2 linked regions of the Granulosicoccus antarcticus IMCC3135 genome follow. The protein of the gene in region 1 binds, or shares a complex with, the protein of each later gene. Links are inferred from orthologs where the notes say so. Each region holds a gene or a part of one and is shown in the gene's direction. Other genes may lie near its edges.

Evidence for each region.
Region 2: the proteins of rpsG (region 1) and tig are in contact, whole or in part, in a crystal structure (PDB 3GTY), measured with the Thermotoga maritima proteins. The link is inferred for Granulosicoccus antarcticus IMCC3135 from one-to-one orthologs. Residues at the interface, in WP_004081843.1 of Thermotoga maritima: Lys34, Lys52, Lys55, Glu59, Arg62, Gln63, Glu66, Asn67, Lys69, Val71, Arg95, Ala109, Lys110, Lys111, Gly112, Arg113, Pro114, Glu117, Glu121, Ile124, Ala125, Tyr127, Asn128, Asn129, Thr130, Gly131, Lys135, Asp139, Arg142, Met143; in WP_004081061.1 of Thermotoga maritima: Glu122, Val124, Val129, Leu130, Tyr133, Glu188, Gly259, Ile262, Tyr263, Glu266, Ser270, Glu273, Gln274, Glu277, Arg308, Gln311, Ile312, Ser315, Tyr316, Glu325, Arg329, Arg336, Leu363, Phe366, Trp367, Arg373, Leu377, Arg381, Leu384, Glu387.

Annotation. Positions count from the first base shown.
Region 1 is NZ_CP018632.1:1,964,237-1,971,190, forward strand. What follows is about bases 1-2,909. They hold rpsG (30S ribosomal protein S7), read left to right. Parts: upstream 1-1,174; coding sequence 1,175-1,645; downstream 1,646-2,909. Other genes in these bases: csrA (carbon storage regulator CsrA), read left to right, coding at 252-467; rpsL (30S ribosomal protein S12), read left to right, coding at 794-1,168; fusA (elongation factor G), read left to right, coding at 1,696-2,909. Also shown: more of fusA, read left to right, coding at 2,910-3,783; tuf (elongation factor Tu), read left to right, coding at 3,907-5,097; rpsJ (30S ribosomal protein S10), read left to right, coding at 5,104-5,418; adenosylcobinamide-phosphate synthase CbiB, read left to right, coding at 5,523-6,461.
Region 2 is NZ_CP018632.1:5,819,975-5,826,812, reverse strand. The notes cover bases 2,155-4,947. They hold tig (trigger factor), read left to right. Parts: upstream 2,155-2,778; coding sequence 2,779-4,116; downstream 4,117-4,947. Other genes in these bases: clpP (ATP-dependent Clp endopeptidase proteolytic subunit ClpP), read left to right, coding at 4,233-4,850. Outside these bases: Fe-S cluster assembly transcriptional regulator IscR, read left to right, coding at 1-364; IMCC3135_RS25340 (IscS subfamily cysteine desulfurase), read left to right, coding at 496-1,719; Fe-S cluster assembly protein IscX, read left to right, coding at 1,869-1,976; ATP-dependent Clp protease ATP-binding subunit ClpX, read left to right, coding at 5,015-6,310; lon (endopeptidase La), read left to right, coding at 6,676-6,838. UniProt on the Bacillus subtilis protein: Involved in protein export. Acts as a chaperone by maintaining the newly synthesized protein in an open conformation. Functions as a peptidyl-prolyl cis-trans isomerase.

The DNA of each region.
Region 1 (6,954 bases):
TCTGAAGTAGTGCCATGTAACGTGCTGCAGACCATTTTTCTTCAAAAACTGTCGGATGTGACGATTTGATGACGTTTGGTTTTCTGACGCATGTCGAATAATTGGCGCGATCCGATAATCCGTTGTCTGCCAGGGTCGGTTCTGGTCTGGCGTATTACCCTATGCACTATCTCCGGGCTTCAGTTGGACAGGCTACCCGCCGTCACAAGTGCTGACGCAAGAATGCACAGCCCTATAAGAGAACAAGCCAGATGCTGATATTGACCAGACGGGTAGATGAAAGGATTTTCATTGGAGAAGACATCACATTGTGTGTTTTGGACATTGAAGGTAATAGAGTGCGACTGGGTCTTGAAGCACCCAAAGATGTCGCAATATTGCGTGAAGAGGTACAACAGCGGTATGATGCAGAGGCCTCGAACGATGCACACCATCCTCAGATTGATGAAGCCAAGCGCTCAGCGTAAAGCTTCAAGGTGAAGTGAGGACATTCAGGGCAATGGTAAAAGTCTGGGCAATTTCGCAATAAATCGGTAAGTTGACGTCGAAGACGTACGCAATGACGATAATCTGCGAGGTAACGGTTGACACTCCAGTTAGTCGGCCTTACAATTCCGGAGCTCGATAGCAGGCCAATCAGTGATTGGTCTGTCATTCGTTCAGGGCTCCCGAATTTAATTCCGGATTGAAACATCAGCCCGCCCAGTTACAAACGGAAGTTCCCGATCCATATCCGGGTGTATGACGATGCTGAAGAGCTCGTCTGACCAAGCCGGACCAACGACAGCATTGTATGGCGACGATCAATCAACTTGTCCGCAAGCCGCGAAAGCGCAAGGCGGAGAAATCTAATGTACCGGCTTTGCAGGCCTGCCCGCAGAAGCGTGGGGTTTGCACACGTGTGTACACCACTACGCCGAAGAAGCCGAACTCGGCTATGCGTAAGGTGGCTCGTGTTCGACTGACCAACGGTTACGAAGTTACTTCGTATATCGGTGGTGAAGGCCATAACCTTCAGGAACACTCGGTTGTTCTGATCCGTGGCGGTCGAGTCAAGGATTTACCCGGTGTTCGCTACCACACTGTTCGCGGTAGTCTTGATACCCAGGGCGTCGATTCGCGTCGTCAGGGTCGTTCTAAATACGGCGCCAAGCGTCCTAAAGGTTAAGCCAGTATGTCAAGAAGAGCTCAAGCACCCAAGCGAGATATCCTGCCGGATCCTAAGTACGGCAGTGTTCGATTGGCGAAATTCATCAACATCATGATGCTGGACGGCAAGAAAGCTGTCGCCGAGCGAGTCATTTATGGCGCTCTGGATGTGATGAAAGAAAAAGGTCTGGCCGAGCCAGTTGAAGTCCTCGAGCAAGCTCTTGAGAACGTCAGCCCTGCGGTGGAAGTCAAATCTCGTCGTGTAGGTGGTGCAACTTACCAGGTGCCTGTTGAAGTGCGTCCTGTTCGTCGTAGCGCGTTGGCGATGCGTTGGATCATTGACGCAGCGCGAAAGCGCGGTGAGAAGTCCATGACATTGAAGCTGGCAGGCGAGTTGGCCGATGCTGCTGAAAAGCGTGGTACTGCAGTCAAGAAGCGTGACGATGTTCATCGCATGGCTGAAGCAAACAAGGCGTTCTCTCACTACCGCTGGTAAGCGGGCTTGGTGTGAAGCAATTTTAGTCTGGACCCGAGTCTTTTCTGTCTGTGGCACGCATCACACCAATATCTCTATATCGTAACGTCGGCATCATGGCTCACATTGATGCCGGCAAAACGACGACGACTGAACGAATCCTGTTCTATACAGGTGTGTCTCACAAAATGGGTGAGGTTCACCATGGCTCCGCCACGATGGACTGGATGGCGCAGGAGCAGGAACGAGGCATTACCATTACCTCGGCTGCTACGACGTGCTTCTGGAAGGGCATGGACGGGTCGCGACAGCAGCACCGCATCAATATTATCGATACTCCCGGACATGTCGACTTTACTATTGAAGTCGAGCGCTCCTTGCGGGTGCTGGATGGCGCCGTGGCAGTTTTCGATTCTGTTGGAGGCGTAGAGCCGCAGTCCGAGACAGTCTGGCGACAGGCCAACAAATATTCGGTTCCACGAGTTGCGTTCGTTAACAAGATGGACCGCATTGGGGCCGATTTTGATCGTGTGCTTGGCCAGATTCGTTTACGTTTGGGTGCCAATCCAGTTGCCATACAGATTCCAATTGGTTCGGAAGAAACATTTGCCGGCGTCGTCGATCTGGTTTCCATGAAATCCATCTTGTGGAACGAGACCGATCAAGGTCTGACATATACCATCGGTGAGGTGCCCGAAGAGCTTGCTGATGAAGCCACGGCAGCTCGTGATTTGTTGATGGAAGCTGCTGCTGAGGCTGACGAAGAGCTGATGGATCAGTATCTGGAGTCGGGTGAGCTTAGCGAGATTGATATCCGCAGAGGCTTGCGCAAGCGAACGCTGGCGAATGAAGTCGTGCCGGTGTTATGTGGCTCTGCCTTCAAGAACAAGGGTGTTCAGACGTTGCTCGACGCTATCGTTGATTACATGCCGGCGCCAGATGACGTAAAGCCTGTGCAAGGCGTGTTGAGTGATGAGTCGATAGGTGAGCGACCTGCCAATGACGAAGCGCCATTTGCGGCTTTGGTGTTCAAGATTGCAAATGACAGTTATGTCGGTTCGTTGGCTTTTCTGCGGGTCTATTCGGGTGTGGTAAAAACCGGCGACATGGTTTTCAATCCACTGCGTGGCAAAAAAGAGCGTATTGGTCGTTTGTTGCAGATGCACGCCAATAACCGAGAAGAAATCAAGGAAGTTCACGCTGGCGATATTGCGGCGGCTGTGGGCTTGAAAGAAGTTGGTACCGGAGATACATTGTGCGAGCAGAGGCAAGCGATTGCTCTTGAGCGCATGGAATTCCCCGAACCGGTCATTTCTGTGGCTGTTGAACCGAAGACGATGGCTGATCAGGATAAGATGGCGGCAGCTCTGGGGCGTCTTGCCAGGGAAGATCCTTCGTTCAGAGTTCGAACGGATGATGATTCGGGCCAAACCATTATCAGTGGTATGGGTGAGCTGCATCTGGACATCATTGTTGATCGCATGAAGCGGGAATTCAGCGTTGAGGCTAATGTCGGTAAACCTCAGGTGTCTTATCGTGAGACCATTCGCAAAACGGTGGAAGCGGAAGGCAAGTTCATACGTCAGACTGGTGGTACAGGTCAGTATGGTCATGTCTGGTTGCGTATGGAGCCTCTGGAGCGCGGAAGCGGCTTTGAATTTGTCAGTGAAATTGTTGGTGGAACGGTACCGAAAGAGTACATTCCAGCAGTACAGAAAGGTGTTGAGGACGCGTTAGCCAATGGCGTGCTGGGCGGCTACCCGATGGTAGACCTGAAAGTAACCTTGTACGACGGTTCTTATCATGATGTTGATTCGAACGAAATTGCCTTCAAGATTGCCGGATCCATGGGATTCAGGAATGGTTCGAACGATGCCAATCCGACTCTGCTGGAACCGGTCATGAATGTAGAAGTTGTTACCCCGGAAGATTATATGGGGGATGTAATGGGAGACTTGAATCGTCGCCGTGGTGTGGTAGTTGGCATGGATGAACAGCCGGGTGGCAAGGTTATCCGCGCCGAGGTACCATTGGCACAGATGTTTGGGTATTCCACAGATTTACGTTCCGCCACGCAGGGCAGAGCGGTGTATTCAATGGAATTCAAGAGTTATGAAGTACCACCTCAGGCGGTGGTTGATGCAGTACTGCATCGTTAGCCTTACTAAATGTAGTCATTAATACTGTATCATCCGCAGCCCAGACCCTATTCAAGACCTGAGACCGGTCTGTGAAACCAGGGATCGCATGGGCGATCAATCGAAAACGAGGCCAGAACTTAAGTGTCTAAGGAAAAATTCGAACGTAATAAACCGCATGTCAACGTAGGCACTATTGGCCACGTCGATCACGGTAAGACCACACTGACAGCTGCACTGACTATCTGCCAGGCAGAGAAGTTCGGTGGTGCTGCACGCGCATACGACCAGATCGATAACGCGCCGGAAGAGAAAGCTCGCGGTATCACTATCGCTACAGCTCACGTTGAGTATGAGTCCGAGAACCGTCACTACGCTCACGTAGATTGCCCGGGACACGCGGATTATGTAAAGAACATGATCACCGGTGCTGCTCAGATGGACGGCGCTATCCTGGTATGTTCGGCTGCTGATGGCCCTATGCCACAGACTCGCGAGCACATCCTGCTGGCTCGTCAGGTAGGCGTTCCTTACATCGTTGTCTACCTGAACAAGGCAGACATGGTTGATGATGCCGAGTTGCTTGAACTGGTTGAAATGGAAGTTCGTGAGCTTCTCGACAGCTACGATTTCCCTGGCGACGATACGCCAATCATCACCGGTTCAGCTCTGAAAGCGATCGAAGGTGACATGACTGAAATCGGACGTCCTTCTATCGACAAGCTGATTGATGCGCTGGATACTTACATTCCAATGCCTGATCGTCCTGTTGATCTGCCTTTCCTGATGCCTGTAGAGGACGTGTTCTCTATCTCGGGTCGTGGAACAGTTGCAACAGGTCGAATCGAGCGTGGCATCATCAAGGTTGGTGAGGAAATCGAGATTGTCGGTATCCGTGACACCACCAAGACGACAGTTACTGGTGTTGAGATGTTCCGCAAGTTGCTGGATCAAGGTGAAGCTGGCGACAACGTAGGTATCTTGCTGCGTGGTACCAAGCGTGAAGATATCGAGCGTGGACAAGTACTGTGCAAGCCGAAGACAATCAACCCTCACAAGAAGTTCGAGGCAGAAATCTACGTACTGGGCAAGGATGAAGGCGGCCGTCATACGCCATTCTTCAACAACTACCGACCACAGTTCTACTTCCGTACAACGGATGTAACAGGTGCGGTTGAATTGCCAGAAGGTACTGAGATGGTAATGCCGGGTGACAACGTGAAAATCGTTGTTGAACTGATCAACCCGATTGCGATGGAAGACGGTTTGCGTTTTGCGATTCGTGAAGGTGGCCGTACCGTTGGTGCCGGCGTTGTTGCGAAGATAATCGAGTAATACATTATGGCAGCCAGTCAAACAATCCGAATTCGTCTGAAAGCATTCGATCACCGTCTGATCGACCGTTCTGCGAAAGAAATTCTTGAAACCGCCAAGCGTACTGGTGCCCGTGTTCTGGGTCCAATTCCTTTGCCTACCAAGAAAGAACGCTTCACTATCCTGGTTTCTCCGCACGTCAACAAAGACGCGCGCGACCAGTACGAGCTGCGTACTCACAAGCGTCTGATGGATATTGTTGATCCAACAGAAAAAACGGTAGATGCTCTGATGAAGTTGGATCTGGCCGCTGGTGTTGACGTTCAGATCAAGTTGGCTTAATAGCTAGATCTGTTTGTTCGACATTTCCTTTAAAGGCTCGCTTCGGCGGGCCTTTTCTGGTTTTGGGAATTGATGAATGTCGATACAACCGGAGATTTGACGGCATGTTGATGCTGATGGCCATGGTGGCCGAATTGTGTCTGGGTTGGCCCCCATCGCTATTTGCCGCTATTCGGCACCCTGTAGTCTGGATTGGCTGGATGATTAACCGGCTGGAACGACTCCTGAATCGAGAGGGATCATTGCCTCTTGCGCGCCAGTTGCTGGGTATGTTGACAGCGTTGCTGGTTGTCATCGTCACCACCCTGGTAGCGCTGTTGTTGGTCTGGTTACTGCCAGATACCCTTGCAGGGTTCATGCTGGAGGCACTGATTGCCTCAAGCTTGTTGGCCACCCGCAGTCTCTATGCTCATGTAGCGGCGGTCAGCCGTCCGTTATTACGTGCCGATGTGAGTGAGGCGCGCTCAGCGCTCAGTCTGATCGTTGGCCGAAGGACAGCAGATTTGCAAGAGTCGGGTATCGCTGGTGCCGCTTTGGAGAGCCTGGCGGAGAACGCCTCCGATGGTGTTGTAGCACCGTTGTTCTGGGGTGTCCTGTTTGGCTTGCCCGGGTTGGCCGCGTACAAGGCAATAAACACTCTGGATTCAATGATCGGTCATAAATCCACTCGGTATCTGGATTTTGGGCGTTTCTCCGCCAAACTGGATGATGTCGTCAACTGGTTGCCTGCCAGGCTGAGTGCATTGCTGATCTGGTTGGCAGGAGGGAGGGTCTGCTCCTTTCGTTCTCTGGCGATGCAGGCTCGACATCATCGCTCACCCAATGCCGGCTGGCCCGAATCTGCCATGGCCTTTGCACTGAAGATCAAGCTTTCAGGTCCGAGGGTCTATGAGGAAGGCATCAGTGAAGAGCCCTGGTTGAATGCCGAAGGTGCTAGCCCCGGTGCCCCCGAGTTGCACCAAGGACTGCTGGTCTATGCCTATGCGATGGTGTGGATGTTGGTACTACTGGTATTGCTTGCATGGCTTGATCTGGGTTATTGAGACACTGTACGGCTGGCACTGCTTGGTCGGGAGTAATACGTTTCAAACTGATTCTCGTTTTAATCGAATAACCATTGCCCGCCCGGTCATCAAAACCTGATTGACGTCTTGCAGAATGCGTGCAACCATGCTCGCGTTCGGGTTCTCTGGCATACGCTTGTGTGTCAGGGTGAAATGGGAAGTCCGGTGACGATCGATGCAATATATCGTTCAATTCCGGCGCAGCCCCCGCTGCTGTAAACCTGACGGATACGTCAGTTGCCACTGAGTGTTTGGCCTTGGAGCAAACCACTTGGGAAGGCGACGTTATCCGGTAGAAGGTAAGCCAGAAGACCTGCCTGACAATCGAAGTACTTGGTATTTGCTCCGGGGTGTGAGCGCGGCCGACGATACAGTTCAGGTAGTGGAGTGATTGATTGACTGGTACCTGAAGGTGTCAGTGGCTCCAGCGAAATAGCCTGTATTCTCTATCTGTCTGCGAAATCCCCGGACC
Region 2 (6,838 bases), 3.9 Mb from region 1 along the record:
AGTGAGGCAGGAAATCTCCCTGTCCTATCTGGAGCAGCTGTTTTCCAAGTTGCGACGCAGTGGGTTGGTGGTCAGCACGCGAGGGCCGGGTGGTGGTTATTCGGTGGCACGCCAGCTTCATGAGGTGGCCGTGTCCGAAATCATTGTCGCGGTCAACGAATCGGTGGACGCCACGCAGTGTGGAGGGAAGGAGAATTGCCACAGTCATGGTCGATGCCTGACGCATGATTTGTGGGAAGGGTTGAGCGCTCAGATAGAAGAATTTCTGGGCAGTGTCTCTCTACAGGACATGATCGATCGACATCGTGTTCAAGGTGTATCGCTGCGCGAAGACAAGGTCATGGTGCAGCGTCCCTACGCATAATAATGATGCGATAGAGGATCAGTGTGCTTGGCTTGCTTCGTACGAGTGGGTGATGATGCAGTAGTTTGAAATCCTGAATATTCAGGGCGGCACAAGCCGGCAAATCAACGAACATTTTTGAGGCTTGCACAGTGAGTTCTTTACACCTACCAATCTATATGGACTATTCGGCCACGACTCCCGTGGACGAGCGAGTTGCAGAAAAAATGGGTCGGTGTTTGACCAGGCAGGGGTTTTTTGGTAACCCTGCTTCACGTTCTCACCCTATTGGGCGGCAAGCTCACGAGCTGGTAGAGCAAGCCCGCGACAATGTTGCCAGCCTGCTGAACGCCAACAGCAAGGAAATTGTCTGGACATCCGGTGCAACCGAATCAAACAATCTGGCAATAAAGGGTGCTGCCCACTTCAATGTGAAGAAAGGCAAGCACATAGTGACTGTCAAGACAGAGCACAAGGCAGTTCTTGATACCTGTCGTCAATTGGAGCGCGAAGGTTTTGAGATCACCTACCTTGATCCGTTAGAAAACGGCCTGTTGGATCTGGACGTGTTCAAGGCAGCATTGCGTAATGACACGACGGTAGTTTCCGTTATGCATGTCAACAATGAAATCGGTGTGATTCAGGATATCGCTGCCATTGGTGCGATCACGCGTGAGCGAGGAATCCTCCTGCATGTGGACGCTGCCCAAAGCCCGGGTAAGGTTAAGATTGATGTCGAAGAAATGAATGTAGACCTGCTGTCCCTCAGTGCTCACAAGGTTTATGGTCCCAAAGGCATTGGCGCACTGTATGTCCGTCGCAAGCCACGGGTACGTCTGGAGGCCCAGATGCACGGTGGTGGGCATGAGCGAGGAATGCGTTCGGGCACGTTGCCCACTCACCAGATCGTTGGCATGGGTGAGGCCTTCCGTATCGCTCACGAAGAGATGGAAGAGGAAAGCAAGCGTTTGAAAGAACTTCGGGATCGCTTGTGGAACGGTGTTGCTGATATGGAAGAGATCTACCTGAATGGTGATCTGGAGCAGCGTATTCCGGGCAACCTGAACATCAGCTTTGCTTTCGTGGAAGGTGAAAGCCTGATCCTGTCAATGAAGGATATCGCGGTTTCCAGTGGATCTGCCTGTGACAGTGCCAGTCTGGAGCCTTCCTATGTCTTACGTGCCATTGGTCGAAACGATGAGCTGGCACATAGCTCCATCCGATTCACGATCGGTCGTTACACAACTGTAGAAGAGATAGATTTTACAATCGCCAAGACACGTGAAGCGGTAGAGTCACTGCGTGACTTGTCACCTTTATGGGATATGCACAAAGACGGAGTCGACCCGGCTTCCATTCAGTGGACAGCTCACTAGAAGGCCGTGTGATGAGGTGCCCGGTGTCGTTGAGTTTGTAGTGGTGTCATACGTCTCCAGATCAAGATCAATGATCTGGGCATCACCGAAGATGCCACGTAGTATTTGAAGTGATGTTGGTCCGCTGTCTGTCCGATTCACTTACTGATATGCGCACCTGGATAGTGGCTCGCGAGGGTTTTGACGATGATCCGGAAAAGTCGAAGGAAGGTATTCTGGAATCTATTCAGATGACTTGGCGGCATGAGATCGACTAAACAGGGATCAAGGAGTGCGCTATAGAAGGGTAGGTCAGGATGGGTAAGGGGAGGCAATGTGATTTATTTCAAAAATAATGAACAAACTTCTCGTGCAGAGGTTGACTATTGCTAAGTCTATGGTTATCATTATGCGGCTGGATGAGTAGCAGTTCGGGGTATGGCGCAGCCTGGTAGCGCATCTGCTTTGGGAGCAGAGGGTCGTAGGTTCGAATCCTGCTGCCCCGACCACTTTTATTCGTTCAGTTATCGGCCCGATTATCGGCAGAGCGCCCGTAGCTCATGTGGATAGAGCATCGGCCTTCTAAGCCGAGGGTAGCAGGTTCGAATCCTGCCGGGCGCACCATTAACGCCTGTCGGCCGTGTAGCTGAAGTCTAGTTGTAACGACGATTTGGTAGTAATTGTGGTGAGCGTAGCTCAGTTGGTAGAGCGCAGGATTGTGATTCCTGTGGTCGCGGGTTCAAATCCCGTCGTTCACCCCACCCTTTTATATCAAAGTGCCTCAACTTGTCTGGATTTATGGACGATGTTACCAACTAATTTGATATTAGGGCGTAACGTATCGGCATCCAAGCCGTGTTTTTCGCTATAATTAGCGGCTGACAGTAATACTCTGCGAGAGTGGCGGAATTGGTAGACGCGCTGGTTTTAGGTACCAGTGTCATTGACGTGGGAGTTCGAGTCTCCCCTTTCGCACCAGATATCGTGTCGTGCGCGACACATCACCTGACCTTCGGATGACAGGCCATGATCGGCTCGTGAGCGGCCGCGGCACTCAATCGGTGGTCACTAGAGGCAAGCATGCAAGTATCCGTTGAAACCACCCAAGGCCTTGAGCGTCGCATGACCGTGGCGTTGCCTTCAGAGGACATCGACAGCGCAGTGCTGGAGAGACTCCAAAGTCTGAGCAAAACCACACGTATTAATGGTTTTCGCCCGGGCAAGGTACCCTTCAATGTTGTCAAGAAGCGTTACGAGCCTCAGGTTCGTAGTGAAGTTCTGGGCTCATTGATCAATCGTTCGTACTTCGATGCAGTGCAGCAAGAAAAGCTGCGTCCGGCGGGACAGCCGGATATCGTTCCTGCACCTCCTGCTGAAGGTGCCGACAATGAAGCTGGATTCAGCTTTATTGCGACATTTGAAGTTTATCCAGAGTTCGAGCCTGTCTTTAATGATGGCATCAAGGTCAATCGCCCTGTTGTTAGCATCGAAGAGTCAGATATCGAAGAGATGCTCGAGAATCTTCGCAAGCAGCGCACTGAATATGTAGCTGTAGAGCGTGAATCTGCTGATGGCGATCAGATCGTCATTGACTTCGTCGGACGTATCGACGGTGAAGAGTTCCCTGGCGGCAAAGCCGACAAGGCTCCTCTGGTTCTGGGCTCCAATGCAATGATTCCAGGATTCGAATCCCAACTGATCGGTTTGAAGGCGGGCGACGAAAAAACCATCCAGGTAACCTTCCCGGAGGAATACCAGGCTGATCATCTCGCTGGCAAGGAAACCGAATTCGATATTACGGTTCACGAAGTCAAGGAATCACAATTGCCTGAGTTCAATGAAGAGCTGATCAAGAGCTTTGGTATTGAAGATGGCACGGTTGAAAGCCTGCGTGCTGATATCCAGAAGAATATGGAGCGTGAGCTCAAGCAACGCATCGATAACCAGGTGAAGACTCAGGTTATGGACGGATTGGTCGAATTAAATCCTATTGATGTGCCCAGTGCACTGGTTTCTGAAGAGATCAAACGCCAGCGGGAACAACTTATGCAACAAATGCCAGCGGAGTCTGATTCTTCTATGCTGGCTGACGAACTATTTACCGAACAGGCAACTCGCCGAGTGCAGCTTGGACTGGTTGTGGGTGAAATTATCCAGCAGAAAGAGATCAAGGCCGATGCTGCTGCAGTAAGAGAACAGGTCGAACAGCTTGCATCTTCCTATCAGGATCCCCAACAAGTCATAGACTACTATTACGGCAATCAGGAAATGTTGAAGAACATTGAAGGCCTGGTACTTGAAGAAGCAGTTACAGCTGCAGTTCTTGAGGCCGCAACAGTTGTTGATGAACCAACTACATTCAAAGACATCATGAACCCGCCGGCGCCTGAGGCTCCGGCAGATAGCGAGAATAGCTAACGATGAATTCAGGTCCTACTTGGGGTTTCAACGGCTCACTGACTGGTAACAACGGCTTTGCAGCTCCGGCATCAGGCGCGCCTGCCAGCCCGAGCGCTGCCGGTGGGCTGGTTCCGATGGTTGTGGAGCAGTCGTCACGGGGTGAACGATCCTATGACATCTACTCACGTCTACTAAAGGAACGTGTCATTTTTCTGGTTGGCCAGGTTGAAGATTACATGGCTAACCTTATCGTGGCGCAGCTGTTGTTTCTCGAGTCGGATAACCCTGACAAGGATATTTCTCTCTACATCAATTCTCCGGGCGGCTCGGTGACTGCTGGTATGGCTATTTACGACACCATGCAGTTCATCAAGCCAAATGTCAGTACGCTTTGCATCGGTCAGGCTGCCAGCATGGGTGCCTTTCTACTGACGGCAGGTCAGGCTGGCAAACGCTTTGTTCTACCGAACTCTCGCGTGATGATTCACCAGCCTTCTGCCGGATTTCAGGGGCAGGCCACGGATATCGACATTCATGCGCGAGAAATTCTGTCGATAAAAGCCAAGATGAACAAATTGATGGCTCTTCATACAGGCCAGACCGTGGAAAAAGTGACGAGCGATACAGAGCGTGACAATTTTTTGACCGCTGAAGATGCAGTTAGCTACGGATTGGTTGATCGTATTGTCAAATCACGTGAAGAAGAAGTCAGTGTTACCTCTAGCGGGGATACTCCGACTACTAAGAGCTAGCCGGAGCACCCAGTCCGGCGTAAACTTGAACGAGATCTCAAATGGCGACTCTAACGAGTCGCCATTGTGATCTGCACAACAACCCTGATCAAGGCAACCGTTTCTTGCTTGTATGTTCAGGGGAAACACGGCAATGTGGTGCGAAGCCAGAGGTTTGTAAAAACATGAGTGACCAGGAAGATAAGAAAGACGACGGCAAGCTGCTCTACTGCTCGTTTTGTGGCAAGAGCCAGCATGAAGTTCGCAAGCTGATTGCAGGACCGTCAGTTTTTATCTGCGACGAATGCGTTGATCTTTGTAATGACATCATTACTGAGGAGATGCAGGAACAGGCTAGTGACGAAGAAAGTTCACTTCCGAAGCCGCACGAAATCAACGAATTGCTGGATCAATATGTAATCGGTCAAGCCAAGGCCAAGAAAATTCTCTCGGTTGCGGTGTACAACCATTACAAGCGACTTGAGTATAAAGACAAGAAAGGCGACGTTGAACTGTCGAAAAGTAACATATTGCTGATAGGCCCTACAGGCTCAGGCAAGACCTTGCTGGCAGAGACGTTAGCTCGTACTTTGAATGTACCTTTCACGATCGCCGATGCAACTACGTTGACCGAAGCTGGTTATGTGGGTGAGGACGTCGAGAACATCATTCAGAAACTGCTGCAGAAATGCGACTACGATGTTGAGAAGGCGCAGACGGGTATTGTTTACATTGATGAAATCGACAAGATTTCCAGAAAATCCGATAATCCATCAATAACACGTGATGTCTCGGGTGAAGGTGTGCAGCAAGCACTATTGAAGCTGATCGAGGGCACAATTGCTTCGGTTCCGCCTCAAGGTGGCCGCAAGCATCCTCAGCAGGAATTCCTGCAAGTCGATACTTCGAACATTCTGTTTATCTGTGGTGGTGCATTTGCTGGCCTGGAAAAAATCATACAGAAGCGAAGTGACAAAGGTGGAATAGGCTTTGCTGCCGAGGTCAAATCAAAAGAAGGACACGATCATATTGGTAAATTGCTGATGGATTGTGAAGCTCAGGATCTGATCAGTTTCGGTTTGATTCCAGAATTTGTCGGCCGTTTGCCGGTTGTTGCGACTCTGGAAGAGCTGGACGAGGAAGCCCTGGTGAGAATTCTGGTAGAACCAAAGAATGCCATCACCAAGCAGTATCAAAAATTGCTGGCTATGGAAGAGGTCGATATCGAATTCCGTAAGGATGCACTCTACGAAGTTGCGAAGAATACGTTGGAACGCAAGACTGGTGCTCGTGGTCTGCGAACTATTCTGGAAAACGTGCTGCTCGATACCATGTACGAACTACCTCGTATCGAGAACGTCAAGAAAGTGATTCTGGATGCGGCCGTGGTTCGTGGCGAAGCCAAGCCATATCTTTTGCTGGAAGGTCAGGAAAAGGTAATGGAAGAAGAAATGTATAAACGGGCAGCTTCTGACGATTGATTGTGAGTCAGAGGCTCGCAGGGATTTGATATTCCCATGTGAGTACAGTTCAGGGGTTCCTGAGCAACAAAAAAGCCGGCTCTCAGTAGCCGGTTTTTTTTGTCTGGAATTTGATGTCCATTGAGGAGCTGACCTTGCGTTGATTAGTGAAAATACGGCTGAGAATGGCCTTCGAGTGCGGGTTACGTGCTTGAATTTTCCAAAGTGAGTCTCACCTTGTCGTGTATGCTCGACTTAAACAAGTCAGCCTCACACAAGGAGAGCTCAGCACCGTGACTGATCAAGAAGTCCTTAATGAACTACCAATCGAGCAGTCTGCACAACTGCCGGTTTTACCATTGCGTGATGTAGTGGTGTATCCGCACATGGTTATCCCCCTGTTCGTCGGTCGAGAAAAGTCGATTGATGCGCTTGATGCTGCCATGTCTTCAGACAAACGCATCATGCTGGCAGCGCAAACCAGTGCCGCTGTGGATGAGCCCGGAGATGCAGATATTCATCGCGTGGGTACCATTGCAACTATTCTGC